One region of the Erwinia sp. AnSW2-5 genome, then DNA from elsewhere that is predicted to be linked to it. Evidence: predicted binding sites of a transcription regulator. Region 1 holds the regulator's gene; the other holds the start of a gene.

Region 1 (16,349 bases):
TGCGCTGCGTCTGGCGACCAAGCTGATCAACGCGACTTTTGCCGAACGCGTATTCTTTGCTAACTCCGGCGCGGAAGCGAACGAAGCGGCGTTTAAGCTGGCGCGTTACTACGCCACCAAACGTCACAGCCCGTTCAAAAGTAAAATCATTGCCTTCCATAACGCCTTCCACGGCCGCACGCTGTTTACGGTGTCCGTGGGCGGTCAGCCGAAGTATTCCGATGGTTTCGGGCCAAAACCTGCCGATATTGTCCACGTGCCGTTTAACGATCTGGCTGCGGTCAAAGCGGTGATTGACGATCATACTTGCGCGATTGTGGTCGAGCCGATCCAGGGTGAAGGGGGCGTGATGCCCGCGACACCAGAATTTATGCAGGGGCTGCGCCAGCTCTGTGATGAACATAATGCGCTGCTGGTTCTGGATGAAGTGCAAAGCGGTATGGGGCGCAGCGGTAAACTGTTTGCCTATGAACATTACGGCGTGCAGCCGGATATCCTCACCACAGCCAAAGCGCTGGGCGGTGGTTTCCCGGTCAGTGCCATGCTAACCACCAACGACATTGCCTCGGTCATGGCGCCTGGCGTGCACGGCACTACCTATGGCGGCAATCCGCTGGCCTGTGCAGTCGCTGAAGCGGCGCTCGATATCATCAATACCCCAGAGGTGCTGGAAGGTGTGGAAGAGCGCCGTCAGCTGTTCGTTGATGCGCTGCAGGCGCTGGATGCTCGTTTCGATCTGTTCAGCGATATTCGTGGCAAAGGCCTGCTGATGGGCGCGGAGCTGAAACCTCAGCACGCCGGTAAAGCGCGCGATATTCTTAACGCGGCGGCAGAGGCCGGTGTGATGGTGCTGGTCGCCGGAACGGACGTGATGCGTTTTGCGCCTTCACTGGTGATTGAGCCAACTGATATCGCCGAAGGTATGGCACGGTTTGCGACAGCGGTCGAAAATGTTCTGAAATAAGGCCCGTTTCTACGTTTTCGATTTACGTAGTCGTCGGGATAGCCAGCGGCCATGATGTGGGCGCTGGCTCCAGGTCAGGGACGAAATGGTGTGCATCACGCTGAGGTGACCCAGAATACGCTTCACGTGTCGTTCCATGATGGTCACGGGTCCCTGATGGAAATCCTCGGGGGCATCCAGTACATTGCTGCCCGAGTCCGGCCCGTCATACTCCAGACGCTGCTGACAGCGTTGCAGGGCAATTTCGCAGGATTGCAGATAGCGCTCTGCCAGCGTTGGCGTCAGCATGGTATGTTCCCGCGCCAGAATCGTCATGGCGTTGATATGCTCAACAATAAACTGGCTGTGGGTGACCCACAGCTGCATATCGGCCAGGTAGCGTGAATTAAAGCCCGGTTCCTGCATCGCCTGATGCAGTGAGTTAAACAGCGCATTGTGCGCCTGATTCACCCGCATCCGCTGATAGGCCAGTTTCTCCGCATCCTGTTCGCTGCCCAGCAGCTTCTGTAATGCCTCCTGATAGGTCTCCAGCGCATCGTGCGCATTCTGGCGCATCAACCCACTCTGCCACTGTGGCCACAGCCAAATCATGCCGCCAAAGGCAATCAGACAGCCCATTAGCGTGTCCATTAAGCGAGGCAGCAGGAACTGCGCACCGTTTAGCGACAGCAGTTGCAGCGTATACACCGCCGTGACGGTGAATCCCACGGTGGCCCAGCCATAAAACTTACGGATAAACAGGTAGCTCACCAGGGTGATCAGCAACATCACCAGCAGCACCCAGGATTCCGGGGCATGTAAACCGAGTGTGGCAGCGGCAATCGCCAGCCCGGCCAGCGTTCCCAGCGCCCTGTGCTGGATACGGACGCGGGTAGCGCTGTAGCCGTTGAGGCTGACAAACATCACCGTCATCAGGATCCAGTAAGGTTTCGGCAGATTGAAGAACAGGGCCAGCGAACTGGCAAAGGTCAGCATCACGGCGAAGCGTGCGGCGGTACGCAGGGCAGAGGACTTCAGCGACAGATAGCTTTTCAACGCAGGGAACAGCGGCAGGCGGCGCTGGCGGTCAGCCATCAGGTCGCGACGGTACAGCGGATGCTGGGTGCGTAGCACGCGGGCGATGCGGCTGAAGTGGTAGTAACAGAAGTTACCGACCGGATTATCGGGGTGCTGACGGGAGATTTTCTCCAGTGCCTGAAGCTGTTTTTCCATCGTGAAACGTTCAGGGAAGCGGTGGTAGAGGATATCGTCAGCCAGTACCCGCAGGCGGGTGGCAATCGTCTGCGCATTCCAGCGGATCACCGCCTCGGCGTGGCTCTGCTCCACCAGCTTTTGCACTTCCTCCGGCTGGTGCAGGCTAACGGCAATATGCTCCTGCAAATCCAGTGCGACCTGAAATGCACGCGTCAGACGCTGATAATGGCTGTCGCGACTGGCGGCCAGCATATGCATCTGCTGGTAACAGGTGTTAATCAGGTCGACGGCTTTCTGCTGGCGGACCAGCAGCGGCGGCAGGGCGGTTTGGGGATCGGTCAGCTGGGTTAACAGGCTGTATTTCGCTTCGCAATAATCAGCCAGTTCATGATAGAGCAGGCTGAGGGTTTCGCGCATCGGCTGCTCTTTCCACAGCCAGAACCAGAACCAGTTAAATGCGCCATACCAGACGGTGCCGAGAATAAACAGCAGCGGTGGCTGCCACATGGGCATGCGCCCGGCCAGGCTGAGTGTGAAGATAGCGGCAATCAACGATGCCGGAAGCAGGCGCGCGTGCAGCGGGCTGATCTCACCAGTCACGCCAAGCAAGAGTGCCATGACCAGCAGGATCACGGGCAGTGGCACCGCTTCGGCCCCGGCGTACTGAATCAAAAAGCTACTGAAGGCAAACAGGCAACCGCCGACGATCAGGCGTTTAAAGAAGCGTTTGTGCGGGGTATCAAGGCCGGCATTATTACAACAGGCGGGGACTAATGAGAACAGCAGGCCATTTTGCAGGTTGCCCAGCATCCAGCCGATCGCCACGGGTAAACAGAGCACCAGCGTTTGCCTGAGTGCGTAGTTAACTTCCGGGTGATAGATAATTCTCCGCCACATGAGCCACACCAAATAAAAAACGGCGCGACTGAGGGTCGCGCCGTGGGTTCAGAGCCGGTTAACGAGTGCCGTAAACAACAATGGTTTTACCATGTGCGGAGATCAGGTTCTGATCTTCCAGCATTTTCAGAATACGACCCACCGTTTCGCGGGAGCAGCCGACGATCTGGCCGATCTCCTGACGGGTGATTTTGATCTGCATTCCATCCGGGTGCGTCATGGCATCCGGTTGTTTTGCCAGATTCAGCAACGTCTGGGCAATGCGTCCGGTCACATCAAGGAAAGCTAAATTGCCCACTTTCTCTGATGTCACTTGCAGGCGACGCGCCATCTGTGAAGACAGGCGCATCAGAATGTCAGGATTCACCTGAATCAACTGACGGAATTTTTTGTAGGAAATTTCAGCCACTTCACAGGCTGTTTTCGCACGTACCCACGCACTACGCTCCTGACCTTCTTCAAACAGGCCCAGTTCGCCAATGAAGTCGCCCTGATTGAGGTAGGAGAGGATCATCTCTTTGCCTTCTTCATCCTTGATTAACACCGCTACCGATCCTTTAACGATGTAATAGAGGGTTTCCGCCTTCTCACCCTGATGAATCAGAGTGCTTTTGGATGGATATTTGTGAATATGGCAATGTGACAGGAACCATTCGAGTGTAGGGTCTGTTTGCGGTTTGCCGAGAACCATTCGCTGTTATCCTCTGTTGTAATCGTGCCTAAATATACCCTGAATTCTGCGTCCTTCAGAGGCGTTGCCGCTGAACTGAAACACGAAATATTTGTGGGTATCAGGGTATGTATCCCTGCAAGGCGTTGAAATATTCAAGCGTTCCCATAGGAAAATTATACGGGCCTCTGTTAAGAGCATGGCTCGTGCTGTCGTCCCGTTTTTACCGTGCATTGTTATGCCAGTAAAATATTGCAGCTTCGTTTGTAGCACAGCTTTACAAGACTGTCTTCTGTTGTCTCGCTTCAGCATAGTTCTAAAACGGCAGCGTTGCCGTTTTTGTTAGTGCAGCGTACTCTGCGGTAACTGAATCAATGAGAGGATTTTGTGATGCAAGCACGCGTTAAGTGGGTTGAAGGGATGACGTTTTTGGGCGAATCCTCATCCGGCCATCAGGTTTTGATGGATGGTAATGCCGGGGATAAAGCGCCCAGCCCGATGGAAATGGTGCTGATGGCGGCTGGGGGATGCAGTGCTATTGATGTGGTGTCTATTCTGCAGAAAGGCCGCCACGATGTTGCTGATTGTGAAGTCAAACTGACCTCGGAACGTCGTGAAGAGGCACCGCGAATTTTCACCCATATTAACCTGCACTTTATTGTCAGTGGCAAAGCGCTGGGCGATAAAGCGGTGTCACGTGCGGTCGATCTCTCTGCTGAGAAATATTGCTCGGTGGCGATCATGCTGGGGAACGCAGTGAAAATTAGCCACAGCTTTGAGGTTATCGACCTCGCCTGATTCAGGTGAGCTGCTTGCATGCCTGACGGATTAGCATCAGCAAGCGCTGCGCGCTGGCGGTGAGTGGAGATTGCTTTGGCCACACAGCGGCATAGTGCAGTGAAGGGAGCGCCGGGATGGCGAGTGCCCGCAGTGTGGAATTAAACCGGATCAACAGCGGGTGTGGCAGCAACATAAGATAGTTTGCCTGCTGCACCAGCTGTAACCCGTGCGAGAGTGAATGCGTATAGACAGGCGGCTGCTCCAGCTGTTGAAAGAAAGTCGCCAGATGCGCGTCCAGCCTGACGGCCACCTCGCTCTCTTCTCCGGCGAAAAGCCACTTACTCCCTCTCAATTGTTGCAGATCGTTCGTCTGTACCTGCGGGTGATGTCGGTTCGCCACAACATTCAGTGAGGTCTTAAATAACGGTTGTATCGCCAGCCCGTCCGGTAACACCTCAGGTTGCGGAGAAACCGCAAAATCGAGTTCACCCGCTAACAGCTGAGAGGGCAGGCTGCGATCCTGGACATACAGGCGGGTCAACGGCAGCTGCTGATGGAATTGTTCCAGTACCTCAGGCAGCACTGTCAGTGACAAAATGTCATTCAGTGCCACTTTCACGACGCTATGTTGCGTGTGGAGAAAACGGATTTCATCACCTGCCCGTTTTAACTCCTCAAGGATCCTCCGTGAGCGCACGACAAACAGCTGGCCGCTTGGCGTCAGCGTAATGCCCAGCGGACTGCGCACGAACAGTGAGGTTTCCAGCATATATTCCAGCTCTTTTAAGGTCCGGCTGATGGCGGGCTGAGATTGTCCCAGCATGCGTGCTGCGGCCCGAATACTGCCCTGATTGACCACTTCCTGAAATATCCGTAGCTGCTGCATTTTTGGTAAATACCGCATATTTGCTCCTTCCCTGATGCCCGGCCGTTATCACCACACTAAAAAATTCATCTTATGTTGCTGCCTTAAATCCACGATGTTGTTAAGCAGAGTCTGCTTACCTGCATGGCGGTGCAATACTTTTTTTAAATGTGGTTAATGGTAATTCAATGATTTTTATCAGTTATTAGGGGAGTGACTAATGAAGATTACATCACGTTTTCTGACGCTGTTCCTGCTATTTACGGGCTATGTACTTGTCTATATAGATAAAACAGTGATTGGGTTTGCTCTGTTGCCGATACGTGATGAGTTTCACCTCACGCCTCAACAAGTGGGTTATATCAGCGGCATCTTTTTTCTGTCCTATGCATTATCTCAGTTCCCAGCAGGGTGGTTAAACGATCGGCTGGGCTATCGGCGTGTGCTTATCCTTTCCCTGTCAATAGTGGCACTGTGCGCGCTTCTGTTTGGCTGGCTGGGTACCAGTCTGAGCCTGCTGATGGTATTTCGTTTTATGGCGGGGATCGGGCACTCAGGTTACCCCAGCGCCAGCGCAAAAGCCGTCTCATCAAATTTCGCTGTGCATCACCGTACGTTTGCACAATCGGTGCTGCTTTCCACAGCGGGATTAGCGATGGCCGTCGGGCCTTTGCTGGCGGTATGGGCACTCCATCGCACTGACTGGCACCATGCATTTCTCATTCTGGGAGGGCTGGTCGCGATCGCGGCGGTCAGTATGGGATTGCTGTTACCTGCGGCGGTCCTCCCCCCTGATGGTACGCCCCGCATTGCCCGTGCCAGCCTGTGGCATAGCCTGCGCCAGCCGCTTTTCTGGCAACTTTTCATGGCAAATTTTCTGATAAATATCCCGTTATATAGCTTACTGAGCTGGCTACCGAGCTTTCTGGTGCAGCGCGATCATCTGGATCTCCCGACTATTGGCGGAATCATGAGTCTCTCCGGTATCGGATGCTGCTTGTCATCACTGGCCAGTGGCTGGTTTGTCGGGCGTTATATGGCCGGGCGTGAGCCTTGGGTTATTTGTGTTGCCACGTTGGTGGCTGCGGTTGCCATGATGGCAGTCTATGTCTGGGACTCGACGATGGTGACGATGTGGATGTTGTTCCTCTGCAATATCGCCATGATCTGTGCATTTGTTACCTGCTTCACTCTGCCAATGAAGCGTTTTCCCCCTGACATGATCGGTTCTGTTATTGGTTTATTAAACGCGGGTGGCGTGCTGGGTGGCTTTGTTGGGCCGGTCGCGATGGGCTATTTACTGGCGGCTGGAGAGGGGAGTTATCTGACTTCTTTCCTGTTTCTCATGTTATCGACCGTGCTGGCGGGTCTGATCCTTCTTCCCAACCAGCAGGGGCAATGTTGTCAATCAATCCAGGAGTGATGATGAATACCAGGAATTTGATTAAGGATGTCGAATCAATGGTGCTGCAATGGCGCCGTCATATTCATGCTAACGCCGAGCTTTCTTTTCACGAGCAGGGCACGGCAGATTACGTGGCGGCTGAACTGGCAAAATTTGGCCCGCTAACGCTCACCCGACCCACGCCGAATAGCGTGATTGCTGAGCTTGCCGGGCCGCATGGCGATCGCTGTATTGCATTGCGTGCCGATATGGATGCGTTGCCGATTGAAGAGCTGAATCAGGAGCCATTTACCTCGCGCAATCGTGGGGTGATGCATGCCTGCGGACATGATGCTCATACGGCAATGCTGATGGGGGCTGCATGGGTGCTGTGCCAGCAGCAGGAGAAGATCGTCGGTAAAGTTCGCTTTATCTTTCAGCATGCGGAAGAGGTGCCGCCGGGCGGGGCCAGCGAGCTGATCACACTCGGTGTACTGGAAGACGTATCAATGATCTTTGGTCTGCATGTGTTTCCTGGCTTGCCCACCGGGCAGGTCGCGATAAAAGAGGGTGTATTCAGCGCGGCGAGCGATAACTTCGATGTGATCCTGCAAGGTAAAGGTTCCCATGCGGCGATGCCGCAGCAGAGTATCGATCCGCTGGTGATGGGCACGGGTGTGGTTCAGGCGTTGCAACAGATCGTGTCACGCAGGCTGGATGCTAACGATGGGACCGTGCTGACGGTGGCGAGTTTCCTGGCCGATGGCGGTTACAATGTGATCCCCGATAAAGTCCATCTGCGCGGTACGTTGCGCACACTAAGCCAGCACAACCGCAACGCGGTGCCGAAGATGATGTCGCAATTGCTGGATGGTATGACGCAGGCCGTTGGGGGCAGTTATGCGCTGAAATGGACACCGGGTTACACCACAGGCGTGAATCACCCAGAAGCCTGCCAGATAGCGAGGGAGATCGTGATTGCCATGCAGGGGACAGAGGCGTTACAGAACATGCATCATCCGATGTTCGGCTGTGAGGACTTCTCTGCCTATCAGCAGGTGGTGCCGGGATGCTTCCTGTGGGTTGGGTCTGGCAATAAGAAAAAAGGGGCCTGCTGGGGACTGCATAACCCTCATTTCCGTCTTGACGAAGATGTCCTGAAAATTGGCGTCAGCCTGCATGTTGGCATTATTCATCACCTGCTGATGCAGTAACTGCGTTTGCCCGGAATGGGGTCAGCCGATTTTTTTCCCTTCAATCAGGCGTTTGACCAGTGGCCCCATAATCAGCTCCATCGCCAGCCCCATTTTTCCACCCGGCACCACCAGGGTTTTGATATGGGAGATAAATGAGCCCTGCAACATGGAGAGAAGATAGGGGAAATCGATATCTTCCAGCCCCTGGAAGTGGATGACGACAAAGCTTTCATCCAGAGACGGGATACCGCGTGCCGCAAAGGGGTTAGAGGTGTCCACCGTGGGTACGCGCTGGAAGTTAATATGGGTGCGGGAGAACTGTGGCGTAATAAAGTTAATGTAGTCCTCCATTGATCGCACCACAGAGTCCATGACGGCTTCACGTGAGTGACCGCGTTCACCGGTGTCGCGCACCAGTTTCTGAATCCACTCCAGGTTAACGATCGGCACTACGCCTACCAGCAGGTCCACTTTGTCTGCCACATTGTGCTGTGGCGTCATGACACCGCCGTGCAGCCCTTCATAAAACAGAACATCAGTCGGTTCAGGCAAGGGCTGCCAGGGCGTAAAGGTGCCCGGCACCTGATTCCACGGCACCGCTTCATCATAGGTGTGCAGATATTTGCGGGATTGTCCGGTGCCATTTCGGCCATATTCGCTGAACGTCTTTTCCAGCAGGCCGAAATCATTGGCTTCAGGGCCAAAATAGCTGACGTGCTTTCCCATATCGCGCGCTTTGCGGATCGCCATATCCATTTCCGGGCGGGTAAAACGGTGGAAACTGTCCCCTTCGACCTCGGCTGCACGCAGATCTAACTGCTGAAAAATCTTCCTGAACGCCAGGCTGGTGGTGGTGGTTCCCGCCCCGCTGGAGCCGGTGACGGCGATGACCGGATGTTTGGCTGACATGGCGTGCAACTCCCTTCAATAGATCGGACGGACGGATCATAGGTAACATGTTTTACCCGTCCAAGTCATTACTGCTTATTCACGACTGCCTATTCACGACTGCTTATTCACGGAAGTGGCCGCGCGGCATGATGTTGACGGATTCATGCAGTTCCGACCACACCAGCACCACCTCGCCGCTATTGAGCTGGCGGCGCACATCGTCGACTTTCTGTGTGAGCGATCGTTCCTGTTCGCCATAGTCGGTGCCTTCACGCAGCACGAAGGATTCAATCAGGTTATCGAGCGTTTCACGATCGAGGTCTTTCCACGGAATAATCATCATTTCTCCAGCCAGGTGTTAAGCCACTGAGGGATGCGTTGTTCCAGCCACAGAGTCGGTTTACGCAGGGTGCCGCCAACGAAGCCAACATGTCCACCGTATTGCGTCAGCTGGTACTCGACGCAGGCGGGCAGTAATGCCGGGTCAGGGATCACCTCAGGGGTCATAAAAGGGTCATCTTTAGCGTGGATCACCAGTAAAGGTTTACGCACGCCGGGCAGCAGCGGCATGGCGCTGCAACGGCGATAATAGTCGCTGGCATCAGCAAAACCGTGTGCGCGAGCGGTAATCGCATCGTCAAAGTCGCGCAGCAGACGCAGCGATTTAAGCTGCGCCAGATCGATGGGGAGTGTTCCCGGCCACGCGCGGAGTTTGCGTTCGGCATTCTGTTTCAGTAGCCCCAGCAAATAACGCTGATAGACGCGTGAAAACCCCTGTTCAAGCCGCTGGCTGCAGGGTTCCAGCATGAGCGGGGCAGACACCACCACGCCAGCATCCAGCTGGCACGCTTCTCCCTGCTTGCCCATCAGGCAGGCCAGCATGTTGCCACCCAGCGAAATGCCCACCGCTGCGGTAGGTACCTGGCCCCATTCATCACGCAGCCATTGCAGAAAGTAGCTGGCATCCTCGGTTTCGCCCGAATGATAGATGCGGTTGAGCCGGTTCGGTACGCCACTGCAACCGCGAAAATGCATCACGACGCCAAGCCAGCCGCGATCTTTCCACGCCTGCAGCAGGCCATGCGCATAAGGGCTGTGAAAACTGCCCTCCAGTCCGTGGAACAGGACCACTCGGGGTTTATCACGTGCACCAGCCGGGTCTTCACTCCAGGCAAGATCAACAAAATCGCTGTCCGGTAACGTCAGGCGCTGCCAGTGCGGTTTCAGGGTAATACGGCGACGCAGCAGGCGCGGCAAAAGGGTTTGCAGATGCGGATTGCTGGTGCCTGGTAGTGGGCGAAAAGCGTTATCCGTCAGGGGACTAAAATTTATCGGGTAAGAGCTTGTAGGATCCATAGCACGCTGTTAGCTTCGTCAGGTTGTTAATTTTTCAGAGGGGTGGGGAGCACCCGTTCTATGGAACTGAGTCTGTTTTTATCAATGTTGGGTTTTCTGTGGGTCGCGGCGATTACGCCAGGCCCTAATAATATGTTACTCACCGCCTCAGGTGCTAACTTTGGTTTTCTGCGCTCTCTGATGTTACTGATCGGCATTATGATCGGGATGCAGGTGATGCTGCTGATGGTGGCCTTTGGCGTGGGCGGATTGATTCTGCTTTATCCTTCCCTTCATCTGTTCCTCAAGGTAGCAGGTAGTGTCTATCTGCTCTGGCTGGCGTGGAAAATCGGCAGTGCGGAATACGAAAAGCTGGAAACGGGCACTGCACCCGCAGCACCAATGCCGTTCTGGCAGGGCGGCCTGTTGCAGCTGATTAACCCGAAAGCCTGGCTAATGGCACTGGGTGCCGTGGCCAGCTTCAGCCTGGCCGGTGAAGCCTACAAAAACTCGGTGATTGCCATCAGTATCGGCATGGCGCTGGTCAATCTGGTGTCCGGGGTGATCTGGTTAGGTTTCGGCACGCTGATTGGTCGCATTCTGCGTAGTCGCCGGGCCTGGACTATTTTCAATGTGTTTATGGGGTTACTCACGGCGGCCTGCGTGCTGTTGATCTGGCATTAATACCGCGGGCGAGGCGTGCCTCGCCCCTACAGTGTTCCCCCTCCCTGCGGCGTGCCTCGCCCCTGGGGTATTCTCCATTTCCCGTAGGGGCCGGGCATGCCCGGCCCGGTTACTGCTTAAACCCATCGGTTTTCAGCAGACTGTTCAGCACGGTCAGGTCGGTCTCGAACGCCAGCGTGTCGTTTTCCAGCAGGCGCAAATGCTGCTGGGCGAAGGCGGAGTTCAGTGCTTGTAACGCTTTCAAACACTGCTGTTCCACTTCCTGCGTCTTGCCGTGTGTGCTGAGTTGGCCGGAGAGTAACAGGCCGCGTTTCACTACCGTTGTGACCTGCGTCAGGTAGCGGTCGAGAAACGCCCTGCCTGGCTGTACGTCATTAGGATCTTCCTGCATACATTCCAGAATACGTTCGCAGTAGCTTATTACCCCATTCAGTTCGCTTTGCAATAATTCAGGCAGCGCAGGCTGCTGCTTCAATTTGTGCAGTTCGAGCCAGTACACGGCGAAGGGGCGCTGAACGGTCGTCAGGCTCGATTTTTCCTCCGGCGCTGGTGGCTCCGGGGTTTGTTCTTCATACTCCTGCGCTTCTTTCTCTCCCGGTGCCCACACCGACTCATCGGCTTGTGGTCTGGGGGGAAAGCGAGGCGTTGTCTCCTCGGTTTCCACCTCTTCCGCTTCATCAAGACCGCGGCTAAACATATTCAGTCGTGAAGGAATCGCTTTACCGCTTTGCTTCAAGGCAGTGCGGGCCGACTTCTTTTCAATCCAGATAGCCAGGAACAGAATGGCAGCCAGCAGGTAAAAGAAGTTCGCGTGCCAGACGTCGAAATAGGTCTCGAAGTACACCATTCCACCCAGCATCAGCAAACCAATTAGCAAGGTGGTGAATGATTTGAAGTGCATAAAAACAGCCAGAAAATAACCTAAGACAGCCATCCAGTAGGGGGCGGCAATAAGGTCACCATACGACAGCCATAAAATGCCGGTGGGCAGGCTCCAGTAAAAGCAGCGGCGGCGGTACATATACAGATGCAGCAACATTCCGGCGCTGGGCCAAACCATAAAGATCGTGCCACCTTCCAGCTTCGGGTCGGCAGCCAGTTGTCTGACATATTCGGCAGACCAGTTATTGTTGCGGGCAAAGTCGATGAACCAGACAGAAATCGCCAGTACGACAAAGTGGAAGAAGAGTTTCGCCACTTTGGAATTTTTATAGAACCTGCTTAGCCCGTTATCCCCCGCGTTAATCTCATTATCTGGCGCATAAACGCGGTTAAATTCAGCCATATTCATCAGTTAAACGACCTTCATCTTGGGAGATTTTCCGCTATTGATGGCCGCCAGGCGCTGTTTCATCTCCTGCTCCATTCCCACCAGTTCCTGCTCAACGTCCAGACGGCGGGAGCGGGCATCAGAGGCAATGGTCAGCGTATCTTCCAGAGTCGTCAGCAGACGTGACTGCACATCGCGCAGCGTTTCGATATCGACCACTGAGCGTTCGACCTGCGTGGCGGTTTCGACGCTGCCGCTCTGCAACAGCTCGGCGTTGCGCTTCAGCATCTGATTGGTGGTATCGGCCACCTCTTTTTGCAGGGCAGCAGCCTGACGCTGAGAATGCAGGGAGATCGCCAGCACCATCTGACTTTTCCAAATAGGAATGGTCGAGAGAATGCTGCTCTGGATCTTTTCAGCCAGCGACTGGCTGTTGCTCTGCATCAGACGAACTTGTGGCGCGGTCTGAATAGCAATGGTACGCGACAGCAACAGGTCGTGCAGGCGGCGTTCAAAGCGCTGCACCGCTTCCAGCAGGTCACGCACGCGCTGAGCATCCATCGCATCACCGCTGTTTTGCGCTGTATTTTGTGCTTCAGCCAGCATCCCCCCTTCGATCTGTTGCAGCTTCTGTTTGCCCGCAATGATATGCAGGCTGATCTGCTGGAAGAATTCACGGTTACGCTGGAACAGCTGTTCAAGGGTGGCGATATTACGCAGCAGGCCGACCTGTGCCTGCTGTAACTTTTCGGTCAGGGTATCAACCTGCTGGGTCAGCGTCTGATACTCCAGCAGCGTGCGCTCCAGGCGGTTGAACAGTTTGCCGACTACCGGGATTGAGGCCAGCCAGCTTTTCTTTTGCCCCAGCACGCCGGGGTCGATGCCTTTTACCTTCATCAGCAGATCGGTGATCTGCTGGCCGATCTCACCGGCATCTTTCGCCCGCACTTCGCTCATCAGCATTTCGGAAAAGCGCGAAATACTGTTCATGGTATTGGCCCCATACGCAATCGCCATCAGCGGATCGTTAATGTCGATCTGCGCCATCAGGTCGGTAACCTGCTGCTGCTCGGCATCGGTTAATGGCGTCCTGGTGAGAGACGTTTCAGTCAGTTCTGCGCTGAGTGGATGTTCCGTCATGCTATTTATCCTTGTGCAAAAGTGGGGGAATCATCAAGCGGGCTAAGGTATCAGGAAATCCGGCGTATAAAAATACCGTGTAACCTGGGTAATGTGCGGCGTGTAAACCCAGTTTATTCTGAAAAGGCGCTTAACTAAGGCATTTGCCATGTTTTGGCAAACCAATCCACAATTTCTCCTAAGCAACTTTTGATATAAAAAAGAATTTTTAATTACTTTATTACGATAGTCGCGCCCGGTTACAAAGGAGGTGTTCACCAATAACAATAATCTCTGGAGCGGGCTATGGCGGGTAAATTCACACTTTCAATTCTGACAGCGGCATTGTCACTGACAGCACTCAGCGTTCAGGCGGTGGATGTCACCATCGCTTATCAGACATCAGCGGAACCGGCCAAAGTCGCTCAGGCTGATGGCACCTTTGCCAAAGAGAGCGGGGCGAAAGTCGACTGGCGTAAATTCGACAGCGGCTCCAGCGTGATCCGCGCACTGGCTTCCGGCGACGTGCAGATCGGGAATATCGGTTCCAGCCCGCTGGCGGTCGCCGCCAGTCAAAAATTGCCTATCGAAGTGTTCCTGCTGGCTTCCCAGCTGGGTAACTCCGAAGCGCTGGTGGTGAAAAAAGACATTAAAAGCCCGAAAGATCTGATCGGCAAGCGCATCGCCGTGCCGTTTATTTCGACCACGCATTACAGCCTGCTGGCTTCGCTGAAGCACTGGGGCATTAAGCCGGGCCAGGTCCAGATTATTAACCTGCAACCTCCGGCCATACTTGCGGCCTGGCAGCGTGGTGACATTGATGGCGCTTACGTCTGGGCACCCGCAGTGAATCAGCTGGAGAAAGACGGCAAGGTCCTGACCGATTCGGCTCAGGTCGGCAAATGGGGTTCGCCAACGCTGGATGTGTGGGTGGTGCGTAAAGACTTCGCTCAGCAGCATCCTGAAGTGGTGACCGCCTTTGCCCGCAGCGCGCTGGACGCGCAAAAAGCCTACCTCGATAACCCGCAGCAGTGGCTCAAGCAGGAAGATAATCTGACCAAGCTGTCGCGCTTTAGCGGCGTGCCAAATACCGACGTTCCGGTGCTGGTGGAAGGGAATACCTATCTGACCGCGAAACAGCAGGTAGAGCAGCTTAACGGCCCGGTTAACAAGGCGATTGTGGATACGGCCCAGTTCCTGAAAGAGCAGGGCAAAGTGCCGGAAATCGCGACGGATTACAGCAGCTATGTCACCGATCGCTTTGTGAAACCTCTCGCACAATAACAGGAGCCAGAATCATGCTGTCAGTCTCTCATCTTCGCGCCAGCTATGCAGGACAGCTGGCATTACAGGATATTAACCTGTCGATCGGCAATGGAGAGCTGGTGGTGGTTCTGGGGCCATCGGGCTGTGGCAAGACGACATTGCTGAACCTGATTGCCGGATTTATTCCGACAGACGGTGGCAGCATTACGCTGGATGGCCAGCCGGTGACCGGGCCGGGTGCCGACCGGGGCGTGGTGTTTCAGCATGAAGGATTGCTGCCGTGGCGCAATGTGCTGGATAACGTGGCATTCGGCTTGCAGCTGGCGGGGGTGGAAAAAAATGCCCGCCGGGCAGTGGCACGTCAGATGCTGAAAAAAGTCGGGCTGGAGGGCGCTGAAAAGCGCTTTATCTGGCAGCTTTCAGGCGGTATGCGTCAGCGCGTCGGTATTGCCCGCGCGCTGGCGGCCGATCCGCGTCTGCTGCTGCTGGATGAACCCTTTGGCGCGCTTGATGCCTTTACCCGCGAGCAGATGCAGGAGCTGTTGCTGACGCTATGGCGCGACAGTGGCAAGCAGATCCTGCTGATTACGCATGATATTGAAGAAGCCGTGTTCCTTGCCAGCGAACTGATCCTGCTGTCACCAGGGCCGGGTCGCATTGTCGAACGCTTGTCGCTCGACTTTGGCCGCCGCTATGCCGCAGGGGAAGCCTGCCGCGCGATTAAGTCCGATCCTGCCTTTATTGAACGCCGTGAATACGTACTCGGCCGGGTGTTTCAGCAGCGCGAGGTCTTTGCATGAGCTCACTGATTAACGAAAAAAGCACAGTGCGCCGTGTGAAATGGCGCTGGCCGCTGTCGCATCAGCTGACGCTCAGCCTCGGGACGCTGCTGGTATTGCTGGCCGTGTGGTGGGGCGTGACCGCCTTACAATTGATTGCACCGCTGTTTCTGCCGCCGCCGCAGAAGGTATTACACCAGCTACTGACCATCGCCAGTCCGGCTGGATTTATGGATGCCACGCTGTGGCAGCATCTGGGCGCCAGCCTGACACGCATTGTGATAGCACTGCTGGCTGCGACGCTGATTGGCGTGCCGGTGGGCATTTTTATGGGACTGAATGATACCGTACGCGGCATTCTCGACCCGCTGATTGAGCTGTACCGCCCGGTGCCGCCGCTGGCTTATCTGCCACTGATGGTGATCTGGTTTGGTATTGGCGAAACCTCAAAAATTCTACTGATCTACCTGGCGATCTTCGCGCCGATAGCGATGTCGGCGGTGGCCGGGGTGAAAAGTGCCCAGCCGGTCCGCCTGCGTGCCGCGCGCTCACTCGGTGCCAGCCGCTGGCAGGTGCTGTGGCATGTGGTGCTGCCCGGTGCGCTGCCGGAGATCCTGACCGGTATTCGTATTGGTCTTGGCGTCGGCTGGTCGACGCTGGTGGCCGCTGAACTGATCGCCGCCACGCGCGGACTGGGTTTTATGGTGCAGTCGGCAGGCGAGTTTCTTGCCACCGATGTGGTGCTGGCCGGTATTTCGGTGATCGCCCTGATAGCCTTTGCGCTGGAGCTGGGGCTACGAGCCTTGCAGCGCCGCCTTACCCCCTGGCATGGAGTACAACAATGAACGAACGTATTAAAATTCAGTCGCTTGGCCCTTACATTGGTGCCCAGGTCAGCGATGTCGATTTGACCCGCCCGTTAAGCGATGCTCAGTTTGAGCAGCTTTATCATGCACTGATCCGCCATCAGGTACTGTTCCTGCGTGACCAGCCGTTAACCCCGCAGCAGCATCGTCAGCTGGCGGCACGTTTTGGCGACCTGCATATTCACCCGG
Region 2 (16,349 bases), on a different contig from region 1:
TCAGACACCAAATGTGTTCCAAAATAGCGCCTCAGAAATTCCCGCCATCGATATGAATTATTTCGGGGATTGGATTTTGTCAGACCTGCCGGAGAAAAGAGATAAATGGCGACGTTAAGTCAGGAAGCCACACTGGTTCATGAGGCACTGGTTGCCCGCGGCCTGGAAACCCCGCTGCGTTCACCTGTGCGCGAGATGGATGACGACACGCGTAAGCAGCTTATCGCCGGTCATATGACCGAAATTATGCAGCTGCTCAATCTTGATCTGGAAGATGACAGCCTGGCCGAAACGCCGCAGCGTATTGCCAAAATGTACGTCAACGAAGTGTTCTCCGGTCTGGACTACGCCAATTTCCCGAAAATCACCGTCATTGAAAACAAGATGAAAGTGGATGAAATGGTGACCGTGCGTGATATCACGCTGACCAGCACCTGCGAACATCACTTTGTGATTATCGACGGCCAGGCGACCGTGGCCTACATCCCGAAAGAGAAGGTGATTGGCCTGTCGAAAATCAACCGTATTGTGCAGTTCTTCTCCTCGCGCCCACAGGTGCAGGAACGGTTGACGCAGCAGATCCTCGTGGCACTGCAAACGCTGCTGGGCACCAGCAACGTCGCGGTCTCCATTGATGCTGTACACTACTGTGTAAAGGCACGCGGTATCCGTGATGCGACCAGCGCCACCACCACGACCTCATTGGGTGGGCTGTTCAAGTCCAGCCAGAACACGCGCCAGGAGTTCCTGCGCTCGGTACGCCATCGCTAGCAGGTCTTGATGCGGGCGGGCCGAAACACCGGTCCGTCCCTACGGTAAACCGGTATGTCCCGTATTCTTCCCCTCGATTTTATTCGTGGACTGGCCATTCTTGGCATTCTTCTGCTGAATATCACCGCCTTTGGTTTACCGAAGGCGGCTTATCTCAATCCTGCCTGGCAGGGATTGCCATCGACCCGTGATTTCCTGGTGTGGGCGGCAATGGATCTGTTCGCCCAGGCAAAATTTCTCACGTTATTTGCCATCCTGTTCGGGGCCGGGCTGCAATTGCTGTTGCCGCGCGGTAAGCGCTGGATACAGTCACGCCTGTCGTGGCTGGTGATCTTCGGCTTTCTGCACGCGTTGCTGCTGTGGGAGGGCGATATCCTGCTGGCTTACGGGCTAACCGGGCTGGTGACCTGGCGGATGATCCGCGATGTGCCCGGTACAAAGCAGCTGTTTAATACCGGGTTGATGCTGTACCTCATTGGCAGCGCAGTACTGATCATACTCGGTATGGCATCCGGGCCGAACCCGAACAGTTCATGGCTGGCCGGAGCGGCTGACGTGCAGTATGAAACCTTCTGGCGCACCCAGGGCGGCTGGGAGGCGATGGCGAATCGCCTGGATATGCTGGGGTCGGCGCTGATGGCGCTGATGGCACAGTATGGCTGGCAGCTGGCGGGCTTAATGATGGTGGGCGCTGCATTGATGCGCAGCGGCTGGCTACGCGGCACGTGGAGCCTGCAACACTATCGACGCACGGGCGTGATGCTGGTGCTGATCGGCATGCTGATTGAAGCCATTTCCATTGCGTTACAGTGGCACGTCAAATGGGAGTTTCGCTGGGCAGGCTTCTTCCTGCAGGTGCCGCGTGAACTCAGTGCGCCGTTGCAGTCGCTGGGCTATGCCGCGCTGTGCTTTGGCTGGTGGCCGCAGCTTCAGCGTTTTCGCCTGACGCTGATGGTGAGTGCGGTGGGCAGAATGGCGCTTTCCAACTATCTGTTACAGACGCTGATTTGCACCACGTTATTTAACCACTTTGCGTTGTTCAATCACTTCGATCGCCTGCAATTGCTGCTGATTGTTCCATTGGTCTGGGCGGTTAACCTGTTGTTTTCTCTCTTCTGGCTGCGGATATTCCGCCAGGGACCCGTCGAGGCGGTATGGCGCCAGCTAACCGGATGGGGCGTAGAGAAAAAACCCGTGGAAGATGATGCTCATCACAAAGGTTAAAAAATTGTATGTAACCGTTTTCAAGCCTGTGACGGAATTCACGTAGAACGGGCCTTTCACCTGACAGAATAGACATCAGAATGCGTCTGGGTCAGGAAGGGCTATGCAAATAACAGGCTTCAGTGGTAATCGCTCATGATTACCATACGTGATGTAGCCCGCGAGGCGGGTGTTTCGGTCGCTACGGTGTCGCGGGTGCTGAATAACAGTGCGTCAGTGACCGGAGACACCCGCGAGGCGGTGCTGAAAACGGTTGCACGCCTCGGTTATCGTCCCAATGCGAACGCCCAGGCGCTGGCTACCCAGGTCAGCGACACCATCGGTGTGGTGGTGATGGACGTGTCCGATCCCTTCTTTGGCGCGCTGGTGAAAGCGGTGGATACCGTCGCCCAGCGCCTGCACAAACATGTGCTCATCAATAACTCCTATCATCAGGCAGATAAAGAGCGTCACGCGATTGAAGTCCTGATCCGTCAGCGTTGTAATGCCTTGATTGTTCACGCGAAAGCCATGCCAGATGAAGAGCTTGCTTCACTGATGCAGCAGGTGCAGGGCATGGTGCTGGTCAACCGTATTATCCCCGGTTTTGCCCATCGCTGCGTCTGCCTCGACAATGTCAGCGGGGCGCTGATGGCGATGCGTATGCTGCAACAGCACGGCCACCAGCGCATTGGCTACTTAGGCTCTGTCCACCCGATTGAAGATAACGACCAGCGGCGTGCAGGCTGGTCTCAGGCGCTGAGTGAGCAGGGCGTGACGCCCGTGGAAAGCTGGTGTGCCAGCGGTGAGCCGGATTTGCAGGGCGGCGAAGCGGCAATGGTGGAGCTTCTTGGGCGTAACCTGCAGCTGACGGCGGTGTTTGCCTACAACGACAGCATGGCTGCCGGAGCGCTGGCCGCGTTGAAAGATAACGGTATTGCGGTGCCACAGCAGCTCTCTGTCGTTGGCTTCGATGACATTCCCATTTCGCGTTACACCGATCCGCAGCTCAGTACCGTGCGCTACCCGATTGTTTCTATGGCAAAACTGGCCACTGAGCTGGCGCTGAAAGGCGCGGCTGGTGAGCTGGACAGCAGCGCGCAGCACTGCTTTATGCCGACTCTGGTACGACGCCATTCGGTGGCAACACGGCAAAATGTGGCGGCCGTCACTAACTCAGGCGAATCTACGATGTAACCGTTTCCAATCTGTGAGTAAATTCACAGTTAATTAACAAGGCCTTCTCTATGATGGCAGCGTCCTGCAGGGTTTGAAACATTATGTAACGGCGGATTGTCCCCTTGTGACGGTCAGTTGCCTTCCCTGCGAAACAGTTTTACACACAGCATTCAGGAAGCATTCCGTACAGGGAAGTCGGGTTTGATGATCATTATCGTCGGTGCCGCTGATCGTAGAATTAACATTTTTGCGACGCCGCCCACAAACTGATCGCCCCGTGCCTCGTCATTGACTGGCACGCGGCGTTGAGTACTACCCTACAAAAACCGGAGATACCATGAATAAGAAGGTTTTCACTCTCAGCGCCCTGGTGGCAACAATGCTGTTTGGCGCAACTGCTCAGGCAGCAGATACCCGTATTGGCGTCACCATTTATAAATACGACGACAACTTTATGTCCGTCGTGCGCAAGGATATTGAGAAAGAAGCCAAGCTCAACCCGGGCGTGCAGCTGCTGATGAATGACTCGCAGAACAGCCAGTCTACTCAGAACGATCAGGTTGACGTACTGGTTGCTAAGGGCGTGAAAGCGCTGGCCATTAACCTGGTTGACCCGGCTGCTGCTGCGGTTGTGATCAGCAAAGCAAAAGCGAACGACATTCCGGTGGTGTTCTTCAACAAAGAACCGACCGCGAAAGCGCTGGCCAGCTATGACAAAGCTTACTACGTCGGTACTGACTCTAAAGAGTCTGGCGTGAAGCAGGGCGAGCTGATTGAGAAACACTGGAAAGCCAATGCAGCCTGGGATCTGAACAAAGATGGTCAGATTCAGTTCGTGCTGTTAAAAGGCGAGCCAGGTCACCCGGATGCGGAAGCCCGTACCAAATACGTGATTGATACGCTGAACAAAGATGGCCTGAAAACGCAGCAGCTGCATCTGGATACCGCGATGTGGGATACCGCACAGGCGAAAGATAAGATGGATGCGTGGTTGTCTGGCCCGAACGGCAACAAAATTGAAGTGGTTATCGCCAATAACGATGCGATGGCAATGGGTGCAGTAGAAGCGCTGAAAGCACATAACAAGTCCTCTGTACCGGTCTTCGGTGTGGATGCGCTGCCAGAAGCTCTGGCGATGGTGAAATCTGGCGCAATGGCCGGCACCGTACTGAATGATGCGAAAAACCAGGCGAAAGCGACCATTGATATGGCGATTAACCTGGCGGCGGGTAAACCTGCCACCGAAGGTACCGATTACAAACTGGATGGCAAAGTGGTCCGTGTTGCTTATGTCCCAGTCGACAAAGACAACCTGGCCGACCTGCCTAAATAAGTACAATCTGATACGGATGCTGGTTCCAGCATCCGTTTTTCAGGCGTTGAATAAAACACCTTCAGCCGGGTAGAACTATGGGCAGCGATAACGTGCAAACACAGCGCGAGTTTTTACTGGAGATGACGGACGTCAGTAAGTCATTCCCCGGTGTTAAAGCGCTCGATAATGTTAATTTAAAAGTCCGTCCACATTCGATTCACGCCCTGATGGGGGAGAATGGTGCCGGTAAGTCAACACTCTTAAAATGCCTTTTTGGTATTTACAGTAAAGATACGGGGAGCATTCTTTTTCAGGGCGAGGAAATTAATTACAAAAGCTCTAAAGAGGCGCTGGAAAATGGCGTGTCGATGGTGCATCAGGAATTAAACCTGGTTCTGCAACGTACGGTTATGGATAACATGTGGCTCGGCCGTTATCCGAAAAAAGGCTTTTTCGTCGATCAGGATAAAATGTATCGCGATACCAAAGCGATTTTCGACGAGCTGGATATTGATATTGACCCGCGTGACAAAGTGATTTCGCTGTCTGTTTCTCAAATGCAGATGATTGAGATTGCGAAAGCTTTTTCCTATAACGCAAAAATCGTCATTATGGATGAGCCAACCTCATCGCTGACGGAAAAAGAAGTGAACCATCTGTTTACGATTATTCGTAAGCTGAAAGATCGTGGCTGCGGCATTATCTATATCTCTCACAAGATGGAAGAAATCTTCCAGCTGTGTGATGAAATTACCATCCTGCGCGACGGGCAGTGGATTGCCACTCAGCCGCTGGAAGGGCTGGATATGGATAAGATCATTGCCATGATGGTTGGGCGATCGCTGAATCAGCGCTTCCCGGATAAAACCAACGTACCGGGTGAAACCATCCTGGAAGTGCGTAACCTGACCTCACTGCGTCAGCCGTCCATTCGCGATATCTCTTTTGATTTGCGTAAAGGGGAGATCCTCGGGATTGCGGGCCTGGTGGGCGCGAAACGTACTGACATTGTGGAAACACTGTTTGGTATTCGCGAGAAATCAGGCGGTACGATTAAGCTGCACGGTAAGGCCATTAATAACAACAGCGCCAATGAAGCCATTAATCATGGTTTTGCTTTGGTGACCGAAGAACGTCGTTCTACCGGGATTTACGCATACCTTGATATTGGTTTTAACTCACTGATTTCGAATATCAGTAAATATAAAAACAGTATTGGTTTGCTGGATAACACCCGAATGAAGAGTGATACCCAATGGGTGATTGACTCGATGCGGGTGAAAACACCAGGACATCATACGTCGATTGGTTCGTTGTCCGGTGGTAACCAGCAGAAGGTCATTATTGGTCGTTGGTTATTAACGCAACCAGAAATACTGATGCTCGATGAGCCTACACGCGGTATTGACGTGGGGGCGAAATTCGAAATCTATCAGTTGATTTCTGAACTGGCGAAAAAAGGGAAGGGGATCATTATCATCTCTTCCGAAATGCCAGAGTTGTTGGGCGTTACCGATCGTATTCTGGTAATGAGTAATGGCCTGGCCGCAGGCATTGTCGAAACGAAGACTACCACGCAAAACGAAATATTGCGTTTGGCATCGTTGCACCTTTAATGATGTAAGGGCTGTTACTATGAAAGCAGTGAATAAGAAAAGTTTGCTCACCTGGCTGAAAGAAGGTGGGATTTATGTGGTGCTGCTGGTATTACTGGCCATCATTATTATCCAGGATCCAACGTTCTTAAGTTTAATGAACCTGAGTAACATCCTGACCCAGTCTTCGGTGCGTGTCATTATCGCGCTCGGTGTGGCGGGTCTGATTGTCACCCAGGGTACGGACCTGTCAGCAGGACGCCAGGTGGGTCTGGCTGCGGTAGTGGCCGCCACGCTGTTACAGGCAATGGATAACGCGAATAAGGTGTTCCCACATCTGGAAACCCTGCCGATTGCCGTTGTTATCGGGATTGTTTGTGCGATTGGTGCCGTGATTGGTCTGATCAACGGTCTGATTATTGCCTACCTGAAGGTGACGCCGTTTATCACCACGCTGGGCACCATGATTATCGTTTACGGTGTTAACTCACTGTATTACGACTACGTCGGTGCGTCTCCGGTCGCGGGCTTTGATGAGAAATTCTCTACCTTTGCTCAGGGATTCCTGCGTTTCGGTGACTTTAAACTGTCATTCATTACCTTCTACGCGATTATCGCCGTCTTCGTGGTGTGGATCCTGTGGAATAAAACCCGCTTCGGTAAAAACATTTTCGCCATCGGCGGTAACCCGGAAGCAGCACGCGTCTCAGGTGTTAACGTTCCGTTTAACCTGATTCTGGTCTATGCGCTGTCCGGTGTGTTTTATGCGTTTGGCGGGATGCTGGAAGCGGGCCGTATCGGTTCTGCCACCAACAACCTCGGCTTTATGTATGAGCTGGATGCGATCGCCGCCTGTGTGGTTGGTGGGGTGTCATTTGCCGGTGGTGTGGGTACGGTTGCGGGTGTGGTGACCGGGGTAATTATCTTTACGGTGATTAACTACGGTCTGACCTATATCGGTGTTAACCCTTACTGGCAGTACATCATCAAGGGCGGCATTATTATCTTCGCCGTTGCACTGGACTCGCTGAAATACGCACGTAAGAAATAATTCTACCGGGATAGCGGTTCGACCGAAACAGAAGGTCGAACCCTACAGAGTGCAGAAATTATAAGGGCTGACCTTTCTACGGGTCAGCCCTTTGTTATTTCTTCTTCTGTATCTCCAGCAGCTGCTCCGGGGTGACGGCCGGATAACTCTGGGCATCTTCCGGTACTTCATGCCGCGCAGGAATAGGCACCAGCGGCCCGAGGAAGCGCGGTTCACGCTTCATCAGATACAGATCGGCCAGTGCGCCCAGACGGGCACCCACTTCACGCATCCTCACGCTCCACATATTTTTTGGCGAGGGAACGGCATAACACTGGGCCTGGATCCCCATATGCAGGGCGATAAACAGGGCGCGCTCGCAGTGGAAACGCTGAGTGATAATGATGAAATCGTTGGTATCAAAGACTTTACGGGTGCGCACAATCGAATCCAGGGTGCGGAAACCAGCATAATCCAGCACGATATCAGACGGCGTCACGCCCGCGGCAATCAGGTCGCGGCGCATGGTCATCGGTTCGTTGTAGCTTTGCTGGGCATTGTCGCCACTCAGCAGCAGATAACTGACCTTTCCGCTGTTGTAAGCGTTGATCGCCCCCTGCATGCGGTAGAGATAATACTGGTTGATGACCCCGGTCCGGTAATACTTGGCCGTCCCCAGAACCACGCCGACCTGACGGTGCGGCAGCGCTTTCAGATTGTCATAGACGTAAGGTGCGGTTTTCCAGCTCATCCAGCGATCCAGGCCAAGCGCGGTCAGTACCACCAGGGCAATGATGATAATCAGACCATAAATCAGGCGTTTCAACATGCTGAATGGCGCTCGGGTTAGCGGTGGACAGAGGATTCAAGGCTACTTGAGCTGGAGAGGTGAAGCAAGTCACACTGTGCCGGATGGGCTTTTTTCATGCAATATGCCCTTCCAGGCTGCGTGTCTTATGCGCCTGGAAGGGAAATCACCGTATCAGATTGAGGTCCGACGATAATTACGGTACTGCGGCAGCCAGAAGTTGGCCGCGATAGCCTTCGACAACACATCTTCGGAGGTCACCACCGCCACGCCCGAAAGCTGTGCGGCTTTACCCACGGCCATGGCGATCAGTTTTGACACACCCTGAATATCTTTCACTTCAGGCAGCACCGGGCCAAAACCATCGTTGACCAGCGGAGAACACTCTGCCAGCGCCCGGCTTGCCGCCATTAGCATGCTGTCCGTGACGCGGGTTGCACCAGACGCAATCACGCCAAGGCCAATGCCTGGGAAGATATAGGAGTTGTTGCACTGGGCAATCGGGTAGGTTTTATCCTTCCAGGTGACCGGGGAGAACGGGCTACCCGTAGCGACCAGCGCGTTACCGTCAGTCCAGGCCATAATATCCTGCGGCGTGGCTTCCACACGAGAGGTTGGGTTCGACAGCGGCATGATGATAGGGCGTGCGCAGTGTTTGTGCATTTCACGCACGATCTCTTCGCTGAACAGGCCAGGCTGGCCGGATACACCGATCATAATGTTTGGCTGCGCGTTACGTACCACATCGAGCAGTGACAGCGAGTCGCTGCTGCTGTCCCAGCTGGCCAGATTTTCGCTTTTTTGCACCAGTTTGCTCTGGAAATTGAGCAGGTTTGGCAGCTTATCGGTCAGCAGGCCGAAACGGTCAACCATAAAGACGCGGCCACGGGCTTCTTCGTCGCTGAGGCCTTCAGACTTCATCTGTGCGATGATCTGTTCGGCAATGCCGCAACCGGCAGAGCCTGCACCCAGGAAGACGACTTTCTGCTCACAGAGCTTGCTGCCTGCTGCACGGCTGGCGGCAATCAATGTACCCAGCGTCACTGCCGCCGTACCCTGAATATCATCATTAAAGCAGCAGACTTCATCGCGATAGCGCTCAAGCAGCGGCATCGCATTTTTCTGTGCGAAGTCTTCGAACTGCAACAGCACGTTTGGCCAGCGGCTTTTCACTGCGTGAATAAAGTCATTAACGAAGCTGTTGTACTCTTCGCCGGTAATGCGCGGATGACGCCAGCCCATATACAGCGGGTCATTCAGCAGCTGCTGGTTGTTGGTTCCCACATCCAGCACTACCGGTAAGGTATAGGCCGGGCTGATGCCACCGCAGGCGGTGTAGAGGGAGAGTTTACCGATAGGAATACCCATCCCGCCGATGCCCTGGTCGCCCAGGCCGAGGATACGCTCACCGTCGGTGACCACAATCACCTTCACATTCTGTTTGGTGGCGTTTTGCAGCATATCTTCAATGTTGGCGCGGTTCGGGTAAGAGATGAACAAACCCCGTGCGCGACGATAGATCTCAGAGAAATGCTCGCAGGCGGCACCCACGGTCGGGGTGTAAATGATCGGCATCATCTCTTCCAGATGATTGTCGAGCAGGCGGTAGAACAGCGTTTCGTTGGTGTCCTGAATATTACGCAGGTAGACGTGTTTATCGTTATTGTTCTTAAAGTCCTGGAACTGACGCCATGCGCGCTCTGCCTGCTCCTCGATGCTCTCCACTGTTTCTGGCAGCAGGCCATTCAGGTTGAAGTCATTACGCTCTTCAATCGAGAACGCACTGCCTTTATTCAGAAGGGGGAATTCCAGCAAGATAGGGCCAGCATAAGGGATGTAAAGCGGTCGTTTACTTTCGTATTCGAGTTCCATGCAATTCATACTCTATTAGGATCGGAATGTTGTGGCGCCAATCCTAAAATAATTCATCTGAAAGTACAGCTTTTGTTAACACGTAATAACAAAAGCTGCGATCTTTCTCGAATTATAAAGACTCTTTTACGCTTTATTCAGCGAAACGGTGGTAAAACGCGTGCAACCCAGTGCTGCCAGTGTGGCTTCGGTGGCACTCTGCTGGCTCAATGTGGCATCCGGGGATTCGGCCAGAACGGCCTGCTGAATATCGCTCAGGCTATGTCCGCTGAGGCTGAGTAAGTTCAGCGCACCCTGCAACGGCGGCAGGCTGGGATTAAACGCCGCGTTTTCGGCATAACGCCCGGCAAAGATCGCGCCGCTGGCGGTTTGTAAGGCGACACCGCTCCAGGCTTTGCTGTAAGGCGCGTGACTGTGGCTGGCGGCGTTAATCGCCGCTTGCGCCAGTGCATCTCCGGCAGCGATAAAGCCGTGGTCGATGTCGTCCATTAGCAAGGTGGTGATGGCCAGGTCGCGCGGGCCAAAGGAATCCGGCAGATAGTCGCCCAGTGTTGCCGCAGCACGGCCAGGCAGTTCAATGGTCAGCCCGCTGCCGCTGTTCAGCTCATTCATAAACTGTCGGCAGTGGCCGCACGGCGTGTAGTTGACGGTGATGCACGCCAGTACGCTTTCACCCCGCAGCCAGGCATGGGTTACCGCACTCTGCTCGGCGTGAACGGTTTGCTGCAGGGTGGTACCGGCAAACTCCATATTGGCACCAAAGAACAGCGCGCCGCTTTTTCCACGTGCAATGGCACCCACTTTAAAATCAGACAAGGTGGCTACCGCGCAGGATGCCGCCAGCGGCAGCAGGGCAAAGGCCAGCTCGCTGTCGTTAAATCCGCAATGTTTTTTCAGCTCATCCGCCTGCTGTGCCGTCATAAATCCGGCGAAGTCATCCGCGGCCAGGATCGGCTGAAGTGCGCTTTGTAACAGGGTAGGTAGCGTGGCAAATGCCTGCTGGTAACGTGGGTGCATAGTGGGGCCTCTTTCGCTGAATGCAGCCCATGTTAGCGGGCCGGCAGCCAGTTATATGTGATCTAAATCTCTCTATCAATGTAATAAATGAAATTGATCAGCAAAATGCGAGACTTATCGCAAGTTTTAGCCCCATAACGCCATCAGTAACGGAAAAATAAACGGTGCCAGAAGTGAGGTGATAATCCCGCACAGCACCAGCGCCAGTGAGCTGAATGCCCCTTCCTGGTAGTCGATCTCCGCAGCACGCGCCGTACCCAGCGCATGCGAAGCATTACCAATGGCCAGACCGCGCGAGGATTTACTGCGTACCCGCAGCAGGTTAAGCAGCATATGGCCGAACACGGCACCCAGCACACCCGCCAGCAGCACGCAGATGGCGCTGATTGCCGGAATACCGCCGAGTGAGCCAGAAATGGCCATCGCAATCGGTGTGGTGACCGATTTGGGTAACAGCGTTGCAGCAATCTGTGGCGTAGCGCCTAACCACAGTGCAATGGCCGTACCGGACACCATCGCCGTAATACTGCCGACAAAGCAGACGCTGAGAATGGACTTCCAGCGCGTGCGGATCTGGTGCATCTGCTCGTACAGCGGCAGGGCCAGCGCGACGACCGCCGGTTGCAGCAGATCGTTCAGCAGGGCACTGCCCTGGAAATAGCGCGTGTAGGGCATTTGCAGCAGCAGCAGCAGCGGAATAATCACTGCCATCGCAATCAGCAACGGGTTGACGATCGACATTTTGACTTTTGCCGCCAGTTTGCGTGCGGCAAGAAACACCAGCACGGTCAGCGGCAGCGACCACCAGATATCACTCATCGTTTGCTCCTGTGCGCCGCTGGTGGCGGTCATTAAGGCGCTGTGACATCAGTCCAATGGTGACCAGCACAATCAGCGTGCTCACCACGCAGGAGATCACAATCGGGCCGAACTGGGCGGTCAGGATATCCATATCGTTCATTACGCCGACGCTGATGGGGACGAACAGCAGGGCCATATAGCGGATCAGCAGATGGCAGCCGGGTTTGACCCAGTGGATTGGCAGAAGTTGTGAGGCAAGTAGCGCAAACAGCACCAGCATACCGAGAATGCTGCCGGGAATGGCAACAGGCAGCAGGGCCGACAGGCCGCGACCGGCATAGAGACAAAGATAGATAATGATGAAAGCGCGCAGGTATTGCCATACAACGAGGAGAGCGTTGCGCATGATCAGATCCCAGATGGCGTAGGGGCCAGGCATGCCTGACCCCTACGAATTTACTTAACTTGCTGGCCTGGCTGAGCGCCGCTGTCCGGGCTGAGCAGGAAGATATCTTTCCCACCAGGACCCGCCGCCATCACCATGCCTTCAGAGATACCGAAACGCATTTTGCGTGGTGCGAGATTTGCCACCATCACCGTCAGACGGCCAACCAGCACCGCCGGGTCCGGGTAGGCGGCACGGATGCCGGAGAACACGTTGCGCTTTTCACCGCCAACATCCAGTGACAGGCGCAGCAGCTTATCGGAGCCTTCAACAAATTCTGCGTTTTCGATCAGCGCAATACGCATATCGACTTTGGCGAAATCATCGAAGCTGATGGTGTCCTGAATCGGATCATCCGCCAGCGGACCGGTTGCTGGCGCTTTCGCCGCAGCCGCATCTTCTTTTGAGGCTTCAATCAGACCGTTCACTTTATCCATCTCAATGCGGCCATACAGCGCTTTGAATGGCGCAATGCTGTGGCTCAGCAGCGGCTGCTGAATGCCATCCCAGCTCAGTTCCTGATTCAGGAAAGCTTCGGTGCGGGCAGTCAGCGATGGCAGCACAGGTTTCAGCCAGGTCATCAGCACGCGGAACAGGTTGATGCCCATTGAGCAGATCGCCTGCAGGTCGGCATCACGGCCTTCCTGCTTCGCCACCACCCACGGAGCCTGCTCGTCAACATAGCGGTTAGCCACGTCAGCCAGCGCCATAATTTCGCGCACGGCACGGCTGAATTCACGGCTGGCCCAGGCTTCACCAATGCTGGCGGACGCATCGGTAAAGGTTTTGTACAGCACCGGGTCTGCCAGTTCAGCAGAAAGCTGCCCGTCAAAACGTTTGGCAATAAAACCGGCATTGCGTGATGCCAGGTTAACCACCTTGTTGACGATATCGGCATTCACTCGCTGCACGAAATCTTCCAGATTCAGATCGATGTCGTCAATGCGTGATGAGAGCTTCGCCGCGTAGTAGTAACGCAGGCTGTCGGCATCCAGATGTTGCAGCCAGGTGCTGGCTTTAATAAAGGTGCCGCGTGATTTAGACATCTTCGCGCCGTTAACCGTGACATAGCCATGAACAAACAGGTTAGTCGGTTTACGGAAGTTGCTGCCTTCCAGCATTGCAGGCCAGAAGAGGCTGTGGAAGTAGACGATATCTTTACCGATGAAGTGGTAGAGATCGGCGTCCGAATCTTTCTGCCAGAACGCATCGAAGTCGATGTCGCCGCGCTTGTCGCACAGGTTTTTGAATGAACCCATGTAGCCGATAGGCGCATCCAGCCAGACGTAGAAGTATTTGCCCGGCGCATCCGGGATTTCGAAGCCGAAGTAGGGCGCATCGCGGGAGATATCCCACTGCTGCAAGCCGGAGTCAAACCACTCCTGCATTTTATTCGCCACCTGCTCCTGCAACGCACCGGAACGGGTCCAGGCCTGCAACATGGCGCTGAATTCCGGCAGATCGAAGAAGAAGTGCTCAGAATCACGCATAACAGGCGTGGCGCCGGAGACCACGGACTTCGGATCGATCAGTTCAGTCGGGCTGTAGGTGGCGGAACAGACTTCGCAGTTGTCGCCATACTGATCCGGTGCTTTACATTTCGGGCAGGTGCCTTTGACAAAACGATCGGGCAGGAACATGCCTTTTTCCGGATCGTAAAGCTGAGAAATCGTGCGGTTCTTAATAAAACCGTTCTCTTTCAGTCGGGTATAGATCAGTGAAGACAGCTCACGGTTCTCATCGCTGTGCGTCGAGTGGTAGTTGTCGTAGCTGATATCAAATCCGGCAAAGTCGGTCTGATGTTCCTGACTCATATCGGCAATCATCTGCTCCGGCGCGATGCCCATCTGCTGCGCTTTCAGCATGATTGGCGTGCCATGTGCGTCATCGGCACAGATGAAGTAAACCTGGTTGCCGCGCATTCGCTGGTAACGGACCCAAATATCTGCCTGGATATGCTCGAGCATGTGGCCGAGATGAATGGAACCATTTGCGTACGGCAGTGCGCACGTTACCAAAATTTTTTTCGCGACTTGAGTCATATTAAGACTTAGCTCATACCTGTTGAAAAAGGGGTTTAGATGGTAACCGATTGCCTGACCCTGCGTAAACAAGGGGTTCAACTCCCTGCGGTTTTTTCCGGCCGGTTACGTCAGTTCGGGCCAGATCTGATATGCTCAATGACATAAATGCAGGCAGAACAACCCGCAATATCAAGGAATACAGATGACTTCACCATCCCAGGGGCATCATTCCCCCGAAGCGCTACGCGCGATTGTCATGGGCGTGCTGGCCACGTTTGAACACCCCACGTTGCACCATAATCTCACCGTGCTGAAGGCGCTGCGCCACTGTGCGCTGCTGGATAACACCCTGCATATTGAACTGAGTATGCCGTTTGTCTGGCAGGGACCGTTTGAGAGCCTGAAAGCGACGGTCAGTGCCGATCTGCTGCGTCTGACGGGTGCGGTCGCGATTTCATGGCGTTTAACGCTGAATGTGGCGACGCTACAACGGGTAAAAAATCGTCCTGGCGTCAACGGCGTAAAAAACATTATTGCCATCAGTTCCGGTAAAGGGGGCGTCGGCAAATCGACCACGGCGGTCAATCTGGCACTGGCGCTGGCAGCGGAAGGGGCGAAAGTGGGTCTGCTGGATGCGGATATATACGGACCGTCGATCCCGGATATGCTGGGCGTTGAAGATCAGCGGCCAACCTCACCGGACGGCACGCATATGGCGCCGATTATGGCTCACGGCCTGGCCACCAACTCGATTGGTTATCTGGTGACTGAGGATAACGCGATGGTGTGGCGCGGGCCGATGGCCAGCAAGGCGCTGATGCAGTTGCTCAACGAAACATTATGGCCGGAACTGGACTATCTGGTGCTGGACATGCCGCCGGGCACCGGGGATATCCAGCTGACTCTGGCGCAGAACGTGCCGGTGACCGGCGCCGTGGTGGTGACGACGCCGCAGGATATTGCGCTGATCGATGCACGCAAAGGCATTGTGATGTTTGAAAAGGTGAATGTTCCGGTGCTGGGCGTGGTGGAAAACATGAGTATGCACATTTGCAGCCAGTGCGGGCACCATGAGGCGATCTTTGGTACTGGCGGTGCCGAAAAGCTGGCGGAACAGTATCACACGCGTCTGCTGAGCCAGCTTCCGCTGCATATCAGCCTGCGCGAAGACCTGGATAATGGTGAACCCACCGTTGTGCGTCGTCCTGACAGCGAGTTCACGGCATTGTACCGCCAGCTGGCCACACAGGTTGCGGCGCAACTTTACTGGCAGGGTGAGGTTATCCCGGAAGATATTGCTTTCCGCGCGTTATAACCCCGCTTAATACGCCATTCTGCGTAGGGACCGACCTTTTTTCCGGTCGGTCCGTCTTGAACCGCTACACCAGCCTGACGTGCCGCTGCTGAAATCCATCCACCATCGAATAATCAAAATCAATTTTCCCGCCGTCGAAAAGCTGAGTAATCAACGTGAAATCATTGTCCGGTGTGACATTGCAACGATGGTTAAGCAGGGTGTCCTGAATGGTAAACGAACGGTCACCGCGCGCGATACGCATCAGATATTGCAGCATATCGTATGCACGTACACTTACGCCTGCCTGCTCATGAGGGGGTCTGCTTGTCATCTGCTACGGCCATTTTCAGTGCTAAAACACCATTATAATCCGTTGTGTTTAATCGACGGCAAGCCGATTGTGTATTTTAGTGAAATCAGACGCAGCAACGTACAGCCCATAATCGCCAGCCAGGCGCTGTAAACCTGTGGGATCAGCCCGGCTGAACCGGTCAGCTCAATCGCGGCGCCGACGAGTGCGGTATTTGCCGTTACAGCACGTAGTGCATCAGCAGATATTCGCCCTGGTCGCTTTCGCCTTCGGCCACCACACGCCAGCCGTGCTTTTTATAAAACAGCTGCGCCTGCAGGTTTTCCGCCAGACATTTGAGTGCGCCGGTGGAGGTAAAGCTGTTTTGCACCGCCTGCAATAATGCACTGCCTGCGCCGCTGCCCTGCCAGTCCGGGTCGATAAACAGGCTGTGCAGGAAATTATCGTTATCCAGGACAGCGGCAAATCCGATGCGGTGGCCGTCTTCTTCCGCCACCAGCACGCGCTCGCCCCGCGTCACCCGGTCGAAATCCTCTAACTGCCATTGACTGTCATCCAGCCAGGTCCAGTTGGCTTTGCGCGAGGCAAGAAACAGCGTGCGTAAGAATGGTCGATCCGCTTCGGTAAAAAGACGGATATTCATGGGGGAAACTTTTTTCATGGGGAAACGCCTGCAACATAA

Evidence for each region. The regulator CRP, encoded in region 1, controls carbon source genes, mostly activating them, when cyclic AMP is high. The targets are predictions, from matches to a motif close to ATGTGANNNNNNTCACAT.
Region 2: the regulator CRP is predicted to act here: its motif matches at 10,846-10,863, upstream of cdd (cytidine deaminase).

The regions. Positions count from the first base shown of each region.
Region 1 covers NZ_JBJGXA010000001.1:333,586-349,934, forward strand. The annotation lists gene ACFL9S_RS01440 (aspartate aminotransferase family protein) at 1-964, shown strand, start outside; gene ACFL9S_RS01445 (YccS/YhfK family putative transporter) at 974-3,055, opposite strand; gene crp (cAMP-activated global transcriptional regulator CRP) at 3,114-3,746, opposite strand; gene ACFL9S_RS01455 (OsmC family protein) at 4,116-4,523, shown strand; gene ACFL9S_RS01460 (LysR substrate-binding domain-containing protein) at 4,525-5,409, opposite strand; gene ACFL9S_RS01465 (MFS transporter) at 5,591-6,793, shown strand; gene ACFL9S_RS01470 (amidohydrolase) at 6,796-7,968, shown strand; gene ACFL9S_RS01475 (phosphoribulokinase) at 7,990-8,859, opposite strand; gene ACFL9S_RS01480 (YheU family protein) at 8,963-9,181, opposite strand; gene ACFL9S_RS01485 (hydrolase) at 9,181-10,197, opposite strand; gene ACFL9S_RS01490 (LysE family translocator) at 10,258-10,860, shown strand; gene ACFL9S_RS01495 (5-bromo-4-chloroindolyl phosphate hydrolysis family protein) at 10,970-12,151, opposite strand; gene ACFL9S_RS01500 (toxic anion resistance protein) at 12,155-13,270, opposite strand; gene tauA (taurine ABC transporter substrate-binding protein) at 13,556-14,533, shown strand; gene tauB (taurine ABC transporter ATP-binding subunit) at 14,548-15,315, shown strand; gene tauC (taurine ABC transporter permease TauC) at 15,312-16,139, shown strand; gene tauD (taurine dioxygenase) at 16,136-16,349, shown strand, end outside.
Region 2 covers NZ_JBJGXA010000011.1:238,610-254,958, forward strand. The annotation lists gene folE (GTP cyclohydrolase I FolE) at 106-771, shown strand; gene yeiB (DUF418 domain-containing protein YeiB) at 826-1,995, shown strand; gene galS (HTH-type transcriptional regulator GalS) at 2,131-3,171, shown strand; gene mglB (galactose/glucose ABC transporter substrate-binding protein MglB) at 3,491-4,486, shown strand; gene mglA (galactose/methyl galactoside ABC transporter ATP-binding protein MglA) at 4,564-6,084, shown strand; gene mglC (galactose/methyl galactoside ABC transporter permease MglC) at 6,104-7,114, shown strand; gene sanA (outer membrane permeability protein SanA) at 7,209-7,922, opposite strand; gene ACFL9S_RS10475 (NAD-dependent malic enzyme) at 8,076-9,773, opposite strand; gene cdd (cytidine deaminase) at 9,900-10,790, opposite strand; gene ACFL9S_RS10485 (CidB/LrgB family autolysis modulator) at 10,917-11,609, opposite strand; gene ACFL9S_RS10490 (CidA/LrgA family protein) at 11,602-11,997, opposite strand; gene metG (methionine--tRNA ligase) at 12,048-14,129, opposite strand; gene apbC (iron-sulfur cluster carrier protein ApbC) at 14,263-15,375, shown strand; gene ACFL9S_RS10505 (hypothetical protein) at 15,440-15,688, opposite strand; gene ACFL9S_RS10510 (GNAT family N-acetyltransferase) at 15,888-16,310, opposite strand.